DNA from 3 places in the Paraburkholderia sp. J7 genome. Region 3 is predicted to be linked to each of the others. Evidence: riboswitches for the same ligand, from Rfam matches in the RefSeq annotation. Region 3 holds a riboswitch; each other region holds the start of a gene.
What was found. A riboswitch is a leader RNA that binds a small molecule or an ion and turns the genes downstream of it on or off. The one in region 3 is predicted to bind cobalamin.
Positions count from the first base shown of each region.

Region 1: it holds a riboswitch for cobalamin, as region 3 does, so the genes downstream of both, cobW (cobalamin biosynthesis protein CobW) here and U5A58_RS04640 (TonB-dependent receptor domain-containing protein) in region 3, are expected to answer to the same signal.
Region 2: it holds a riboswitch for cobalamin, as region 3 does, so the genes downstream of both, cobG (precorrin-3B synthase) here and U5A58_RS04640 (TonB-dependent receptor domain-containing protein) in region 3, are expected to answer to the same signal.

Region 1 is NZ_CAJMYZ010000005.1:111,491-117,484, reverse strand. Features, by position in the region: gene cobN (cobaltochelatase subunit CobN) at 1-2,967, opposite strand, end outside; gene cobW (cobalamin biosynthesis protein CobW) at 2,995-4,086, opposite strand; cobalamin riboswitch at 4,308-4,578, opposite strand; gene U5A58_RS09935 (cobalamin biosynthesis protein) at 4,745-5,170, shown strand; gene cobO (cob(I)yrinic acid a,c-diamide adenosyltransferase) at 5,185-5,787, shown strand; gene U5A58_RS09925 (cobyrinate a,c-diamide synthase) at 5,792-5,994, shown strand, end outside.
Region 2 is NZ_CAJMYZ010000005.1:123,415-129,408, reverse strand. Features, by position in the region: gene U5A58_RS09995 (cobalt-precorrin-6A reductase) at 1-544, opposite strand, end outside; gene cbiE (precorrin-6y C5,15-methyltransferase (decarboxylating) subunit CbiE) at 541-1,767, opposite strand; cobalamin riboswitch at 1,909-2,097, shown strand; gene cobG (precorrin-3B synthase) at 2,193-3,590, shown strand; gene U5A58_RS09980 (precorrin-8X methylmutase) at 3,583-4,209, shown strand; gene U5A58_RS09975 (precorrin-2 C(20)-methyltransferase) at 4,210-4,941, shown strand; gene cobJ (precorrin-3B C(17)-methyltransferase) at 4,929-5,994, shown strand, end outside.
Region 3 is NZ_CAJMYZ010000002.1:332,916-338,909, reverse strand. Features, by position in the region: gene U5A58_RS04650 (MFS transporter) at 1-425, shown strand, start outside; gene U5A58_RS04645 (acid phosphatase) at 585-2,546, shown strand; cobalamin riboswitch at 2,791-2,973, shown strand; gene U5A58_RS04640 (TonB-dependent receptor domain-containing protein) at 3,074-5,005, shown strand; gene U5A58_RS04635 (hypothetical protein) at 4,993-5,994, opposite strand, start outside.

The DNA.
Region 1 (5,994 bases), on a different contig from region 3:
GAGATCGGCCACGGCCTGCACCGCTGCGTCGAACAGATGCATCACGTTCGGAAACGCGTCGCGGAAAAAGCCCGATACGCGCAGCGTCACGTCGATACGCGGCCGGTCCAGCGCCTCGACCGGCATGATCTCGAAGTCGGTCACGCGCTGGCTGCCCGCAGCCCACTTCGGGCGCACGCCGATCAGCGCGAACGCCTGGGCAATATCGTCGCCGCCGGTGCGCATCGTGGCCGTGCCCCATACCGAAAGCCCCACGGCGCGCGGATAATCGCCGTGCTCCTGCAAATGGCGCTCGATGAGCTGCTGCGCCGATTTCATGCCGAGCACCCACGCGGCCTGCGTGGGGATGGCGCGCGTATCGACGGAATAGAAGTTGCGGCCCGTGGGCAGCACATCGGGACGGCCGCGCGAAGGCGAACCGCTCGGGCCCGGCGGCACGAAACGGCCTTCGAAACCGCGGCGCAGCTGGCGCATTTCTTCTGGGCCGCAGGCATCGAGGCGCGGCAGCACATCGTCGTGCAGGCGTGCGAGCACCTGCGCCGCGTGCGGCAACGATTGTGTTGTCGCATCGTTTCGTTCGCCTGAGCAAATGCCTTCGATCAGCGTGGCCGCGAGCATTTCCAGGCGTTCGCGCGTATCGCCCGCATGGCGCCATGGCGTGTCGCTTACGCTGGCGAGCAGCGATGGACGCGGGCCCTGCCACGACGCAGCCCAATCCACCGTGGCCGGATCGACCAGGTGATCGATGCGCAGGTCGCGCGCGATCGCCTCGATGAAGCCCGCGTTCGCACCCTGACCGTCCCCGCACGCGTAACGCCCTAGCGCGAGCAGCGTGTCGCAACGCTGCTGGCCCTGCGGCGATTCGCCGAACGTGTGCAGCCCGTCGCGAATCTGCGCTTCCTTCAGCTCGCACAGGTACGCGTCGGCGCGCGTGAGGAGTTCGTCTTCGCCAGCCTGATCCGCGGGCGCGGCGACGCTCAATTCTTCGTGCAGCCGATGCTCTATGATGGTCGCAAGTATGGTCTTGCGCAGCAGCTTCGCGCGGCGCGGGTCCACCATCAATGCTTCGTAATACTCATCGACCTGACGTTCGAGGTCTTGCAGCGGCCCGTAGTTTTCAGCGCGCGTGAGCGGCGGCATCAGATGATCGACGATCACCGCCTGGGCGCGGCGCTTCGCCTGGCTCCCCTCGCCCGGATCGTTGACGATGAACGGATACAGATGCGGCAGCGGCCCGAGCGCCATGTCGGGCCAACAGGTGTCGCCAAGCGCAACGCTCTTGCCCGGCAGCCACTCCAGATTACCGTGCTTGCCCACGTGCGCGATGGCGTCGATGCCGAACGTCTCGCGCAGCCAGAAGTAAAACGCGAGGTACGCGTGCGGCGGCACGAGTTCGGCGTCGTGGTAGTTCGCGTAAGTGTCGTCGCCGCGCGAGCGCGAAGGCTGAATGCCCACGAACACCTGGCCGCAGCGCCAGCCCGCGATCATGAAGCGGCCGCGCCGCACCGTGGGGTCCTCTTCCGGTACGCCCCAACGCGCGATCAGCGCGTTTTGCGCCTCGGCGGGCAACTGCGAGAAGCGCGCGCGGTAGTCGTCGAGCGAAAGGCTCTGCCATGCGGGGCGCAGCGCGCGTGTGTCGGGATCGTTCGTTACGCCCTGTGTGAGGATGCGCATGAGCGCGTCGCCGTCTTCGGGCAGATCGGCTACGCGGTAGCCTTCGTCGCGCAGCATGCGCAGGATGCCGACCACCGAAGCCGGCGTATCGAGCCCCACGCCGTTGCCAATGCGCCCTTCGCTCATCGGATAGTTCGCGAGCACGAGCGCGAGCTTTTTCTCCGCGTTCGGCAGGCTGCGCAAACGGCACCAGCGGCGCGCGAGTTCGGCCACGAAAGCCACGCGTTCCAGGTCGGGCTGATAGCGCACCACATCGACTTGCGTCTCTTTGCAGTGGTACGCGAGGCCCTTGAAGCTGATCGCGCGCGTGATCACGCGGCCGTCCACCTCGGGCAGCGCGATATGCATGGCGATGTCGCGTGAGTTCAGGCCGTGATTGTCCTTGACCCAGTCGTCGCGGTTGCCGCCGCTCAGGATCACCTGGAGCACGGGTGCGTCGCCGGCGAGCGCGAGCGGTTCGGGGTCGTCCAGCGACGAAGCCGCAAACGCCGTGGTGTTCAGCACGAGCGAGACATCGTGCTCGGCCGCCAGTTGATCGAGCACGTCGCGGCTCAAGGTGTCCTTGAGCGAGGTGATCGCAAGCGGCAGCGGGTTCATGCCGCGCGCCAGCAGCGCGGTAATGAGCGCGTCGAAAGCGGCCGTGTTCGCGGCCTGCAAATGCGCCTTGTAAAACAGCAGCGCGACGACCGGGGCGCCGGGTTGCCAGCGCGCGCGCCATTCGTCGATGGTCGCGACGTCGCGCTGCGGACAATAGAGCGCGGCGGCCGGCAGCGCGACGGGCGGCGCAGGCTCCCTGCCCCAGTCGAATGCGCGCCACGCGAGCGCGCGCAGAAACGATTCGGCGTTCGCCGCGCCGCCTTCGCGCAGATAACGCCAAAGCAGGCGGCAAAACTCGGGCTCGGCGCGGCTCTTCGCGATGAGATTGGGGTCTTCCTGCAAGTCGCCCGAAAACATCGCGAGCAGTTGCCCGCGCCGCTGCGCGAGCGAGACGACCTGCTCGATGCCGTAAGGCCAGTACGTTTCGCCACCCAGATGATCGACCACTACCACCCGCGCATGCTGCAACACGTCTTCGACGTAGAAGTCCACCGATGCGTTCTGGCGCAGGTACGTGACGTTCGCGAGCCGCACACCCGGAAAACCTTTGGGCAGGCGCGGTACGACGCTCGCCAGCAGCGCGAGCGTCGTATCCGCCGAACTGAGCACGACGATTTCTGCGGGCTGCTGATCGATACGGATGACGCCTTGCGTGTCGTCGACGAAACCGCCTGGCGTGGTGCGCAGCAAGTGCATGGTGCGGCCTCGTCTAGCGCAGCGCGGTCACTTCGCGCCCGCGGTCTGCATGTTCGCGAGCGCCGTATCGAATGCCGCTTGCAGCGTCGCGCCATCGAGGTCTTCGCCAATCAGCACGAAGCGGCTCGCAAGCGGCTGCGCCGCGCTTTCCTGCGCGTTCCAGCGGCGGTCGAAATAGCTGTCGAAGCGGCGGCCTACACCTTGAATCACGAGACGCATCGGTGCACCCGGCAGCGCGGCGAAGCCCTTCACGCGATAGATCGTGTGTGCATCGACGAGCTGCTGCAGCGCTTCGATCACGCTCTCGCGCGAAGCGGCCGCGCCCGACACCACGACCGAATCGAACTCGTCATGATGATGATCGGCGTCGTCGGCGGAACCGTGATGGTCGTGCCGCAGATGAATGCTCTCTTCGGAAGCCGCTTCGAGCCCGAGCAGCGTATGCAGATCGAGCTTGCCGTGCTGCGCGCGCACGATCTTCACCTGCTGCGGCAGCTCTTCGCGCAGCTCGGCAATGAGCGCGTCCTGGCCCGCTTCGTCGAGCAGATCGGTCTTGTTGAGAATGACGAGATCGGCGGCCGAAAGCTGGTCTTCGAACAGCTCGTGCAGCGGCGATTCGTGATCGAGATTCGGGTCGGCGCGGCGTTGTGCGTCCACGGCCTGCGGGTTCTCGGCGAACTGGCCGCTCGCGGCGGCGGGGCCGTCCACCACGGTCACGACTGCATCGACGGTGAACGCATTGCGAATCGACGGCCAGTTGAACGCCTGCACGAGCGGCTTGGGCAGCGCGAGGCCCGAGGTCTCGATCAGTACATGATCGATGTCGCCGCGGCGTTCGAGCAGTTTCTCCATCACCGGGAAGAACTCTTCCTGCACGGTGCAGCACAGGCACCCGTTCGCGAGTTCGTAGAGCTGGCCTTCCGTTTCGTTGCCGTTCTCGTCGCAGCCAATGCCGCAGCCACGCAGAATTTCGCCGTCGATACCGAGTTCGCCGAACTCGTTGACGATGACCGCGACGCGCAGACCGCCCGCGTGCTGGAGAATGTGACGCAGCAGCGTGGTTTTGCCGCTGCCGAGAAAACCCGTCACGATCGTGACCGGAATCTTGCGCATTTGCATGAAGTGCTCCTTCGGCGCCTGGCCGGATTGCGGGGCATGGTGCGTCGCGCTCGCCGTTCGTGCGGGTGTCGGGTGTCGTCGAGCGAGCACGCGCGTATCCGTGGAGACGCACTCACGCGCAACGATTCAGAAAACCTGCAGGGGACGAACGACCGGAAACGCACCCGGGCCTCGCCCGGCCGACGCGTGAATATCATGGACCCGGCACCGCATCCCCGCAGCGCGAATCCCACGTATCTGGCCGGTATCCGGACTGACGAAACACCGCTTCGCCTTCCCGCGCGAGTGGCCTTGCGGCCGCCTCGCACAGTGGCTTGGACTGCGTAAAGCATGGAAGCGGTGTGCGGCATTCGTTCGAACGCCGCGCTCGTTGTACCGTTGCGGGTGCAGTTCAGGTTGGCCATGCCCGAGGCGGGATGGCTCCCTGATTCCCGTTTAACTGCGCGCGCATCATGAATCGCGCGCGCGAGCACCAGAGTGCGTGCGAGTGTAGGCGCGGGGGGCTTGCGCGTCAAGGAAGGCGTGGGAAGCCGCAAAAGCGTGTGCTATCGTAGCGCGCATCCGGCAGCGACCGGAATACGACTGTTTTGCTTGCTCCGCCTCCGCCGTGAATCCTGTCGAAAATCGCGCCACGCGCGCAGCTACATTCGAAACCACGCTGGAGCCCGCACAGCGCGCGCCGTCGCTCGCGCTCGGCATTGGCTGCCGGCGCGGCGTGACGCTTGCGCAGGTCGACGCCGCCGTGCGCGCCGCGCTCGGTGCGTGGCCGCTCGAAAGCGTAACCTCCGTGGCCACGCTCGACGTCAAAGCCGGTGAACCCGCGCTAAAGGCGTTTTGTGCGGCGCATGCGCTACCGCTGTACACGTTCACGCGGGAGCAAATCGCCGCGACGCCCACGATCACGCCGCCCTCCGCTGCTGCCCAAGCGCAATTCGGCGTGGACGGCGTGTGCGAGCCCTGCGCGCGTCTCGCGGCGGGCGGCGGTCCGCTCGTGCGCGGCAAGCTGGCGCTCGACGGCGTAACGGTCGCGATCGCAGGCATGCTGCAAAACCCGGCAAACACGCAAGCGAAAGCCCCGCAATAAACCCACTCACGACGATGAAAACCGATCCCGAATCGCACCAACGCATGACGCAACGCCGCCGCGAGGGCCACGAGAAAAAACAGGCCGCCGCAACGCACGAAAAGGGCCTCCTGATCGTCAACACTGGCAACGGCAAGGGCAAGAGCACGGCAGCGTTCGGCATGGCCGTGCGCATGCTCGGCCACGGCATGAAGCTCGGCGTCGTGCAGTTCATCAAGGGCGCGCTGCATACGGCCGAACGCGATTTTCTCGGCAGCGTCGCGCACTGCGACTTCGTGACCATGGGCGACGGCTACACCTGGAACACGCAGAATCGCGACGGCGACATCGCCACCGCGCGCAAGGGCTGGGACGAAGCAAAGCGCATGATCGAAAGCGGCGAGTACGCGATGGTGATCCTCGACGAGCTCAACACCGTGCTCAAATACGAGTACCTGCCGCTCGACGAAGTGCTCGGCGTGATCGCGTCGCGCGCGCCGCACGTGCACGTGGTCGTGACGGGCCGCCATGCGCCCGACGCGCTGATCGAAGCCGCCGACCTCGTCACGGAAATGCGCCTCGTGAAGCATCCGTATCGCGAGCAAGGCGTGAAGGCGCAAAAGGGCGTGGAGTTTTGAGCGCATGAGCGCAACGCTTGCCTGCCCCGCGCTGTTCATCAGCGCGCCCGCTTCGGGCCAGGGCAAAACCACGCTTACGGCGGGCCTCGCGCGCCTGCACCGCCGTGCGGGCCGGCGCGTACGCGTGTTCAAGACCGGGCCGGATTTTCTCGACCCCTCGATTCTCGCGCGCGCGAGCGGCGCACCCGTGCTCTCGCTCGACCTGTG
Region 2 (5,994 bases), on a different contig from region 3:
CGGTGAACAGGGCGCGCTCGCCTTCTGCGGTGAACGGCCCACGAGCGTCGATGATGCGAGCGCGGGCGTGGCCGGCATGCGCTTCGAGGCAACGGACCGTCCAGTGCTGCTGCTCCGGCACTTCGTGCAGATGCGCGAGCGGTTCGCGCCCGAGCGTGAAGAGCGGCCGCGCAAATGGCGCAAGCGCTTCGACTACGCCAGCCCAGCCGCTCACCATGCGCCAGTCGTCGCCCGCCTGCGCCTGCCAAGGCGCGCGCCGCAGCGCCCAGTACGGCACCTGTGTTGCAAGGCAGGCGCGCGCCGCGTTGGCGCTGATCTGCGCGGCGTAAGGATGCGTGGCATCGACAACGAGCGCGATGTCTTCGTCGGCGAGAAAACGCGCGAGCCCTTCTGCCCCGCCGAAGCCCCCCACACGCACCGCACAGCCGAGATCGGCAGGCACGCGGCCAAGGCCCGCGAGCGAGTACACGTGCTGGTGCCCAAGCGTGCGCGCGATCGCCAGCGCATCGCCTGTGCCACCCAGCAGCAGGATGCGCGCGGTCATGGCTTGACGGCCTCGTAGAGCGTGACGGGCAACGCCTGACGCCAGGTATCGAAGCCGCCAAGCGGCTGCGCCTCGCCAATGCCGATACGCGTGAGCGTGCCGCCATGCTGCGCGCGCCATGTCACGAGCGCCGCTTCGCTTTGCAGCGTCACCGCGTTCGCGACGAGCCGGCCGCCGCTCGCGAGCGCCGCCCAGCACGCGTCCAGCACGCCGGGAACGGTCACGCCGCCGCCGATGAAGACGGCGTCGGGCGTGGCGAGTCCCGCGAGCGCTTCGGGCGCGCGGCCCGCGACGAGCTGCAGACCCGGCACGCCCAGCGCGGCGCGATTGTGTTCGATGAAGCGTTGACGCTCGGCATGCGCCTCGATCGCGATCGAGCGGCAAGCGGCATGCGAGCGCATCCACTCGATGCCGATCGAGCCGCTGCCCGCCCCCACGTCCCAGAGCAACGCGCCGGGCGTCGGCGCGAGGCGCGCGAGCGTGAGCGCGCGCACGTCGCGCTTCGTGAGCTGGCCGTCGTGGCGGTAAGCGTCGTCGGGAAGGCCGGGCGTGAGCGTCCAGCCGTGCGCAGGCGCATTCGCAACATCGCTTTCGCATTCGAACGCGACGAGGTTGAGCGCCGCGGTTTCGCCGACGTGCCACGCATTGGCGCGGCCTTCGATGCGGCGCTCGAGCGGGCCGCCCAAATGCTCGAACACCGCAAGACGGCTGGCGCCGAAGCCCGCTTGCGCGAGCAGCGCAGCAAGCGCCGCGGGCGTGCGCCCATCGGCGCTCAACGCGAGCACGCGCGAGCGCGCGTAGAGATGGCGGCGCAGCGCATCGAGCGGACGGCCGACGAGCGAGACCATCGCCGTACCCTGCAACGCCCAGCCCATGCGCGCCGCCGCCAACGAGAGCGACGAAGGCGCGGGCAGCACGCGCATTTCACCGGGCGCCACACGGCGCGCGAGCGTCGCGCCCACACCGAACAGCATGGGGTCGCCGCTCGCGAGCACACATACGGGCGCATTCGACTCGCGATGCGCGAGCAGCGCCTCGACGCTGAACGGCTGCGGCCACGCTTCGCGGCGCGCGCGCACGCGCGAGGGCAGCATCGCAAGATGGCGCTCGCCGCCCGTCACGACGGCCGCGTCGAACAGCGCGCGCCGCGCGTCGCGCCCGAGCCCCGCATAGCCATCGTCGCCTATGCCCACCACCGTCAGCCATGCCTGCGTGCCCTGCATTCGTTCTCCCGCTTTTGCTTGCTTTGTTGCCTGGTTTGTCGCCTGTTTCCCTGCGCCACCGGCGGCCCGCACCCCGATTGCCGGGCGGAGCGCGCGCGAAAACGGGCATAATACCGTGTCCGCCGGCGCCTTTCAGGCACTTTGTATGAGGCCGGAGTCAGCGCTGAAGCGCTAACTCCGGATCGCAAACAGGGAACACAGCAAGCTGTGGCCGCCCCCGCGACTGTAAGCAGCGAGACCGCATCCACCCGAGCCACTGGTTTTACCGGGAAGGCCGATGCGGTCCACGACCTGCGAGCCAGGAGACCTGCCGGCCGACTGTTCGTGCGAACCCATATCGGGCGGGGTGTACCGATACCGCTGCCGTTTCCCGCCTCACGTGCGGGCAGCGCGCCGCTCCCGCGCGATGCTTACCCGGTATTCCCTTGAAACACGAAACGAAGCCCGTCTCGCCCGCTGCTGCATTGGCCGTGCTCCGCCCCTCGGCGTGCCCGGGGCTCGTGCGCGTGGTCGCGGCGCGCGACGGCGGCCTGTGCCGCATCCGCCTGCCCGGCGGCGTGCTGAGCGCCACGCGGGCGCGCGCCCTCGCCGACGCCGCGTTGGCGCATGCCGGCGGCGTGCTCGAACTGACCAATCGCGCGAACGTGCAGATTCGCGGCGTACGCGCCGGCGAGGAGGCCGCGTTGAGCGCCGCGCTGATCGGTGCGGGCCTCGGGCCCGCTGGCATCGACGCCGCGAGCCCGGTCGAGCACGCGTGCGCCGCCGACGAATTGCGCAACGTGATGCTGAGCCCGCTCGCGGGCGTTGATCCTGCGGCTTTGTGCGACACAACGGTACTCGCCGCCGCGCTCATCGACATGATGCAGCGCGAGGCGCGTTTCGCCGCGCTCTCGCCCAAGTTCGCGCTGCAACTGGACGGCGGCGAGCGCATGGCGATGCTCGGGCATCCGCACGACATCTGGCTCGCCGCGCTGCCGCACGGCGCGACCGTGCGCTTTGCGCTGGGCCTCGCAGGGTGCCCCACGGCGCAGCCAGTCGGCACGCTCGCAACCGAAGATATTTGCGCATCGATACGCGCGCTGCTCCACGCGTTCCTCGATCTCGCTGGCGCAGACGCAACGCGCATGCGCGATGTGCTCGCCGCACACTCCCTCGATGCGTTGCTGCAACGCGCGCGCGATCATGGCGGCTTCGCGCTGATGCGTGACGACGCCGCGCTGCACGCGTGGCGTCGCGAGCCGAGTCCTGCTAGCTTGCGACTGGGCGCGCACGCGCTGCGCGTCGACAGCAGTGGCTACGTGGGCGCGCAGCCCGCGCTCGGCCGCATCGACGCGCATACGCTGCGCGCGCTCGCCGCGCTCGCGCAAGACTCGGGCGATGCGACGCTGCGGGTGACGCCATGGCAAGGCCTGCTGCTGCCTAACGTGCCCGCGCGCGCCATGACCGGCGCGCTCGAACGGCTGCACGCGCTCGGCCTCATCGTCTCGCGCGCCGATCCGCTCGCGCGCCTGATCGCCTGCACGGGCTCGGCGGGATGCGCCAAAAGCCGCGCCGACACCAAAGCCGACGCACAGCGTCTCGCCGCCCTGCTGCCGCCCGGCGCGCAAGCGCACCTGAGCGGCTGTGAACGCTCCTGCGCGGCCGCGCATTGTGCGCCGTTCACGTTGCTCGCCAGCGAACCGGACCATTACGACCTGTACCAGCGCGACGACACCCAAGGCGGCTTCGGCCAGCGCTTTGGCCAGCTCGTCGCGCGCAACCTGACGATCGAAGCTGCTGCGCTCGCACTCGCGCAGCGGCCCCGGAGTACCCAAGATGTCTGATTACATCCGCGACGGCCAGGCGATCTATCGCGAATCGTTCGCGACGATCCGCGCCGAAGCCGACCTCTCGCGCATTCCCGCCGACCTGGAAAAACTCGCCGTACGCGTGATCCACGCCTGCGGCATGGTGGACGTCGCCGCCGACCTCGCGTTTTCCGCAGGCGCGGGCACGGCGGGCCGCAACGCGCTCGCAGGTGGCGCGCCCATTCTCTGCGACGCGAAAATGGTCGCGTACGGCGTGACGCGCGCACGCCTGCCCGCGAACAACACCGTCATCTGCACGCTCGACGACCCCGCTGTGCCCACGCTCGCACGCGAGTTTGGCAATACGCGGTCGGCCGCCGCGCTCGAACTTTGGCGGCCGCATCTTGCAGGCAGCGTCGTGGCGATCGGCAATGCGCCCACCGCGCTCTTTCACCTGCTCGACATGATCGCGGCCGGCGCGCCGCTGCCCGCGCTCATCCTCGGCTTCCCCGTGGGCTTCGTCGGCGCGGCCGAGTCCAAGGCGCAGCTCGCCGCCGAAAATCACGGCGTGCCCTTCGTCGTCGTGCACGGCCGCCGTGGCGGCAGCGCGATGGCCGCCGCCGCCGTCAACGCACTCGCTTCGGAGACCGAATAAATGACCCGTAAAGGACGTCTGCACGGCATCGGCGTCGGCCCCGGCGACCCCGAACTGCTCACGCTCAAGGCCGTGCGCCTGCTCAAGGCCGCACCCGTCGTCGCGTATTTTGTCGCGAAGGGGAAGAAAGGCAATGCGTTCGGCATTGTCGAAGCCCATCTCGAAGCGGAGCAGGAACGCCTGCCGCTCGTGTACCCCGTGACGACCGAGGCGCTCGAACCGCCGCTCTCGTATGAGGCGATCATCGCCGACTTCTACGACGGCGCCGCGCAAATGCTGTCGCGCCATCTCGACGCCGGCCGTGACGTGGCCGTGATCTGCGAAGGCGATCCGTTCTTCTACGGCTCGTATATGTATCTGCACGACCGGCTCGCCGCGCGCTACGAGGCCGAAGTCGTGCCTGGCGTGTGCTCGATGCTGGGCGGCGCGGCTGTGCTGGGCGTGCCGCTCGTCTACCGTAACCAGAGCCTCGCCGTGCTGTCGGGCGTGCTGCCCGAGGACGAGTTGCGCCGGCGGCTGGCCGGCGCGGACGCCGCCGTCATCATGAAACTGGGCCGCAACTTCGACAAGGTTCGCCGCGTGCTGGGCGAACTGGGTCTCGCGCATCGCGCGCTGTATGTCGAGCGCGCAACGATGGCGAACCAGCGCATCGTCCCGCTCGACGACGTCGATCCGATGGCTTCGCCCTACTTCTCGCTGCTCGTCGTGCCGGGGGTGAAATGGCAGTCGTGACACCGCCTGCCATCGTCATTCTCGGGCCCGGCGCGCTGGCCACCGCGCGGCGCGTGCAGGCGCTCTACACGGGCGCGCAAATCCATGCGCTGCAAGGCCGCGTGGAAGGCGATGTCGCGTTTAGCGAGCTTGGCGCGCATTTGCGCGAATGCTATACGCGCGGCATGCCCATCGTCGCGCTGTGCGCGGCGGGCATCGTGATCCGGTGCCTCGCGCCGCTGCTGGCCAACAAGGGCGCGGAGCCGCCTGTGCTCGCACTCGCCGAGGACGGTAGCGCCGTCGTGCCGCTGCTCGGCGGACTGACCGGCGTGAACGTCATGGCGCGTGAAATTGGCGCGGCGCTCGCGGTCGCGCCCGCCATCACTACGAGCGGCGAACTGCGCTTCGGCACCTGTTTGCTCAATCCGCCCGCGGGCTATGCACTCGCAAGCCTCGCGCAAGGCAAGCGTTTCGTCTCCGATTTGCTTGCGGGCGCAACGACACGCGTGGACGGCGTGGCGCCGTGGCTGGAGAACGTCGATCTGCCGCGCGACGCAGCGGCCAGTCATGCCATACGCGTGAGCGCACACGCCTGGAACGGCAGCCCCGACGACCTTGTGATTCATCCGCGCAGCATCGTGGCGGCCGTGGGCGCGCCACAAGAGGCGCTTGCAGAAGGCGTGCGGCGCGCGCTCCATGCGCACGGCCTCGCGCCGCTCGCGCTCGCGGCGCTTGCCGCACCTTCTGCGCACATGTGCGACGCATCGCTCGCGCAGGCGGCAACGGAACTCGGCGTACCGCTGCGCTTCGTCGATAGCGCGGAGCCCACGCCGCAAGCCACGCTCGCCGCGCTCAACCTTGCTGCAGACGTCGAGCGCTACGCGCCGAACCAAGACAGCATCGCGCTGGCCTACGCCGCCGCGCCGCTCGACCCGCGCGCGCTGGGCCGCTCGCGCGGCAAGCTCACGGTGCTGGGCCTCGGGCCCGGCCGCGCCGATCTGCTTACGCCCGCCGCGCGCGCCGCGCTGGACGACGCGACCGATATCGTCGGCTACGCAACCTATGTGGAGATGG
Region 3 (5,994 bases):
GCACGAGCCTCACGGTCTGCTCGCAGCAGATTGTCTCGCGCGACCATCTCGGCGCCGCGACGGCGATGCTGCAATCGCTGCGCACTTTCGGCGGCATGCTGGGCACGGCGATGACCGGCGCACTGCTCGGGCACCTCTACACCATGGGCGTGAATCGCTCGCTCGACTCGTACCAGGCAACGCAGTGGTTCAAGTCGTTTGCGAGTCCCGAACTGCTCGTGGACCGCGCCGACCAGGCCGCGCTGATCAGTCGCCTCGTGAGCGCCGGGCACGCCGGCGACGCGATGATGAGCTCGGCGCGCAGCGCGCTCGTAGATTCGATCCACATGGGCCTCGTTGTTGCCGCCATCGCCGCGCTCGCCGGCCTGTGTCTCGCGTGGTTCGTGCCGCCGGTACAGGTGGGGTATCTCGAGGCGCGGCCGTAAATGAACCCCGAACATTATTTCACCCGCATTTCATTTCAATTACCGCTTAACATAGGCGTAATAATTTGGTAATTAGGGAGTAATCGAGGGTAAGCATAATTCGCCGCCGTCAGTCTGCCATCACCACACAGCATCAACCACGACGACGGAGCCCTCAGCATGTCCGCATCACACCACCGAATTGCGCTGCCACTCTACCTGGCAGTGCTTACCAGCATTGCCGCACTGACCGCCTGCGGCGGCGGCAATAACGACCCCGCCAGCACCGCCGCCATCCCCGCGCCGCCCGCCGACCCCGGCTTCGTGGACAATGCACCGATTCCCGACGTGCCCGCCTTCGTCGACAACATCGCGACCAACCAGCGCGGCGACGCGCGCTACGCCACGCTCGCGACCAACGCGGGCGTGCGCGTGGTGGCGCGCTTTCTCGATCTGTGGCAGCCGCTCACGCTGCTCGTGGACGCCGGCGTTTCCGCGCCCGCCAACGGCACGTTCCCCGCAGTCGTGCAGTCCACATGGACGGGCGTGCCCACCGACGGCACGCCCAACGGCACGATTCTCAACAGCACCGTGTTGAACGCGAATATCCAGTACGTTGTGAGCGCAACGACACAGCGCACCCAGGCGCAAGCGGACGCGGCCTACTACGACGACCGCCGCGGCAAAGGCTACAGCGTGACCGACGGCATGGGCCCGCTCACCGCCGCCTGGCGCGCGGCCGCGCAGCAAACCACGAGCATCACGTCGATTCCCGCGGACGCAACCACCACGCTCTACAACGACTCGGGCAACAACACGGGCGTGGGCAGCACGAGCAACGCGACGTTCGGCAAGGTGGTGGACCTGCTCAACACAATGGGCAACAACGCCTCGACCGAACCCGCCAAGCGCTTCTACAAATACGCGCGGCCATTCCGCTGGAGCACGAGCGTCGTGGTCGACCCCACGCTCGTGCCGGCGATCAGCACGACGCCTTCGACCGACGGCGGCTTCATCAGCGGCCACGAAGCCGAAGCCATGCGCGACGCGATGACGATGGCCTACCTCGTGCCCGAGCGTTACCAGGAAATGGCGAGCCGCGGCCTCGAACTCGGCGAGAACCGCATTCTTGCGGGCATGCATTCGCCGCTCGACGTGATCGGCGGACGCATGTTCGCGCTGGCCGCCACGGCCGCGAATCTCTACGACCCCGCGAACGCCACGCTCAAGAGCGCGGCCTACGCGCAAGCGCACAGCGCGCTCGAACAGGCAACCGGCACGAGCGCCACGACCTTCTCGACCTTCGCGCATTCGGGCACGAGCGCGAACGACCGCTTCTCCGACTACGCGACCAACAAGTCGGAATTCGCGCGCCGCTTGACGTTCGGCTTCAGCCAGATCGAATCGACCGAAGCGCCGCCTGTCGTACCCAAGGGCGCCGAGGTGCTGCTCGAAACGCGCTTCCCGTATCTGAGCGCCGACCAGCGCCGCGTCGTGCTGAAGACGACCGAAGTCGTCTCGGGCTATCCGGTCATGGACGACTCCGAAGGCTGGGGCCGTCTGAACATGTTTAGTGCTGCCGATGGTTATGGCGCATTCAACGGCAACGTGATCGTCGCAATGGACGCAAGCCAGGGCGGCTTCAACGCCGCCGACACCTGGCGCAACGACATTGCCGGCTCGGGCAAGCTCACGCTGCAGGGCAGCGGCACGCTCACGCTCGCGGGCAACAACAGTTACGCGGGCGGCTCGCAGGTGAGCGGCGGCGTGCTCGCGGCCGCGTCGGCCACGGCCTTCGGCAACGGCGATGTGTACGTGGGCTCGGGAGGCAGCGTGAGCGTCTCGACGAGCGCGCCGTTGACGGTAGCGGGCAAGTACACGCAGCTCGACAGCACGACGCTCGAACTCGACATCGACGGCAACGGCGGCGGACGTCTGCGCGTGGGCGGCCAGCTCACGGTGGCGGGCGGCACGCTGCACGTGAAGTTCGTGAACGGCTATGCGCCGAAGGCAGGCGACACGATCGACCTGATCGACGGCAGCGGCGCGTCGGTCAAGTTCGCGACCGTCACTGTAGATGGCTTCAAGGCCACGCCCGTTTATTCTTCGACCGGCGTGGCGGTGAAGCTCTCGGCCTCGTGATGTAGCCACACTGGAAAGCGGCCCCGAATCACAATGGTTCGGGGCCGTGCTTTATGCACTGAACACCGGGGCTTGCGCAAGCGCCTCTCTCGCCCCTCCGTCAACGGCACGAGATCGCGTGCCGTGAGACACCCGCATAACAGCGCACGTCCATCGGTCAACGCGTGGCGCCGGGGGGCAGACCAAACCGGGTGTTTTCGCCACACCGCACCGGGCAAAGGTTGACGCGCGCAATGCGCGGCCATTACCCTTGCGCGCTGATGGTTCCCGGCGACGGGATCAAAAGGGAACGCAGTGCAAGACTGCGGCTGCCCCCGCAACTGTCAGCGGCGAGTCCATGCCAAAGCGGGCCACTGGGAAACCGGGAAGGCCGGCAACGGACGTCGACCCGCGAGCCAGGAGACCTGCCATCAGCCGAGTCCAGCAGCCGCAGCGGGCGGGGATCCCCAATGCGCAAGCACCGCCCGTGCGGCGGCCGCCCGTTGCAAGGACAGCCCTGAACAAGCGCTGTTTCCAGCCACCGCATCATGAAGTTTCGCCAGTTCGTTTTGACTTCCGCCGCGCTCGCCTGTGCGTGGCAAACCGCGCATGCCGCCGACGCATCGCCCGCCCAGGCCCAGCAGCAAACCACCGACGACACCACGCTGCCCAATATCCTCGTCGTGGGCGACACGCAGCACCTGCCGCAATCGTTCGACCAGCGCTACGCAACCACCCAGGTGCTCACGCGCGCCGACCTCGACCGCGCCTCGCCCGTCGACCCCAGCATCGCGCAGGCGCTCGCCACGCTGCCCGGCGTCACCGTCTCGCAGACCGGCGGGCCTGGCTCGTACACGGGCGTGAGCATCCGCGGGTCGTCGGCGGACCAGGTGGCTGTGTTCATCGACGGCATACGCGTGGGCTCCGTCACCACCGGCACGGCCGAATGGGGCGATCTTGCGACGGACTCGTTCGACCGCGTGGAGGTGATCTCGGGCCCCGCGGCCGCCTCGTTCGGCGCGGACGCCGTGGGCGGCGTCGTGCAGCTCTTCACGCGCCATGCGTCGAACCAGCCGAACCAGACCACCGTGTCGTTCGGCGGCGGCTCGAACAAGACCTTCGACACGCAGGTGCGCACCTCGGGCACGATCGGCTCGACCGGGCCGCTTGCCGCGTTGAGCGGACTCACGTATTCGCTGGGTCTGCATGACTACAACACGGCCGGCATCGACGCGACGCAGCCCTGGGCCTACGGCCACGAAGACGGCCGCAACCCTTACCACGCGCAGAACCTGGACGCGCGCCTCGGCTACGCGCACGACAACTGGTCGATCTCGACCTTCGCGCTGTACCACCGCTCCGATCTCTCCTACGACAACGCAGGGGGCAACGACCGGCAGCGCGACAACCAGCTCACGACCGGCCTCGCGTTCCACCTCGACATCACGCCGACCACGCAGTTCGACCAGTCGGTGGGGTACGCCACGGACCGTGAGTTCCTCTATTCGAACGACCCGACGATCCCGACCGACGAGATCGACTCGACGCGCTTTGCCACCTCCACGTCGCTCACGCATCAGGAAAGGGGCCACACGCTCTTTGGCATGCCGCTCGACGGCGAGACCAAGCTCGCCTACGACTACACGCGCGAACTGGCGTTTCTGCCTGTGGATGTGCCGGGCGGCCTGCCCGCGCGCAACGATTCCGCCGTGTCGATGCATCAGTCCACGACGCTCGGGCCCGTCACGCTGTTCCTCGCGGGGCGGCACGAGATCGTGCAGGGGGAGTCGGTCAATACGGGCAACGTCGCGCTCTCGTGGGCGATCACGCCGGTCTACACGGCGCGCGTTTCGTATGGCAATGCGTTCCGTCTGCCCACGTTCAACGACCTGTACTATCCAGGCTACTCGAACCCCAACCTGCTGCCCGAGCGCAGCGACTCGGTCGAGGCGGCGCTCGATGCGACCACTTCGATCGGCACGTTCACAGCCGCGGTGTACGACACGCGCGTGCACGACCTCATCACGTACAACTCGCAGACCTTCCTGCCTGTGAACGTGGGCCGCGCGCATATTCAGGGTCTCGACCTCTCGTACAAGGGCACGCTCGGCAACTACACGCCGGTGAGCCTCACGGTGGGGATTCTGAATCCGCAGGACGTGACCGACCAGACCTGGCTCAATCGCCGCCCGCGCCAGACGGTGAGCCTGAGCGTGGATCACACGTGGGACGAGTTCCAGCTCCACGCGCTCAGCACCGGCGTTTCGCTGCTGTACAACGGCTCGACATTCGACGACCAGCTCAACACGATCTACCTGCCTTCGTGGACGACGGTGAGCCTGCGCGCGTCGTACAAGGTCAATGCGCATCTCGCGCTTTCGGCCACGCTCGCGAACGTGTTCAACCGGCAATATGTGACCGCGTACGGGTACAACACGCTCGGGCGCACGGCGTTTGGGAAGGTCACTTATACGTTTTGAGGATCGGAGCCAGCGGCTGGACGGCGGTTCTCCGCCTGGCACCGGCTCCAGATATTCCTGAAGACCGCTTCGTGGTAATTGGCGTCCTTGCTCAACAGGTTGGTCGCCTTGCTCAGCCCGCCACCTGCCGTCAGGTGTTCGATGTACAGCAAGCGCCGGATCTCACGCATATAGCTCGCAGGCAGCGGCATTTCGCCCTGCCGGCGGCCCTGGCGGCTCCGGTCTTCGTTTGCCATCGGCGTTTCGACCGTATAGAGCCCGCGCTCGTGATTGATGAAGCACGCAGGCATGAGCGGATCTTCCATCACGCACACGTATTGGCGTTCGAGCACTGGCACAGGAACCAGATTCTGCAGCCACTCCAGCGCGTGCTGCCATATCTTCCACGCGCTCTCTTTTGTCGGCGTAGCGTTGTGTTGCGCATGAACGAAGCGCAGGCATTCGACAACGATGTCCTCCTTTACGCAATACAGAATCTGGAACCCGGCCCGCAAATAAAGCACCAGTTGCAGAAGCTCATAGCATCGGCCCAGGATATGCGCCCCGTTGGGCGTGCACCCCTCGCGAGGCTCACCGCGCAGCAATTCGGGAAACAATAGAAGCGGCAACCCGGAAAACACGATCAGCGCGGGGTTGCGCGCCGACTGCACTACGCCGCCCGCCCCCGCGGCAACCTTGGCCGCAGCCGCGTTTTCGGCAGGCGTTTGCGCGGCGCCGGTTGGCCGCACGGCGCGAGCGGCACTGCTTTCCTCGCGCTTCATTCGTTCGTTGTGCTTGCGAGCGTCGCGTACGATATCGCCAATCGCCTTGCCAATACAGGCCCCATTCGGCAAACCGCCGCCCTCTTCGTCGGCCCAGCGGCGCACCCGCTCCCATGGAATGCTGAACGGAATCCCCACGAAATGCAGGCCGAGCCAGCTCGTCGTCAGCAAGTCGACGCGGATCTGCTCCGACTCGCCTATCGAAGTGTCCGGCGATTTTCCGCACCA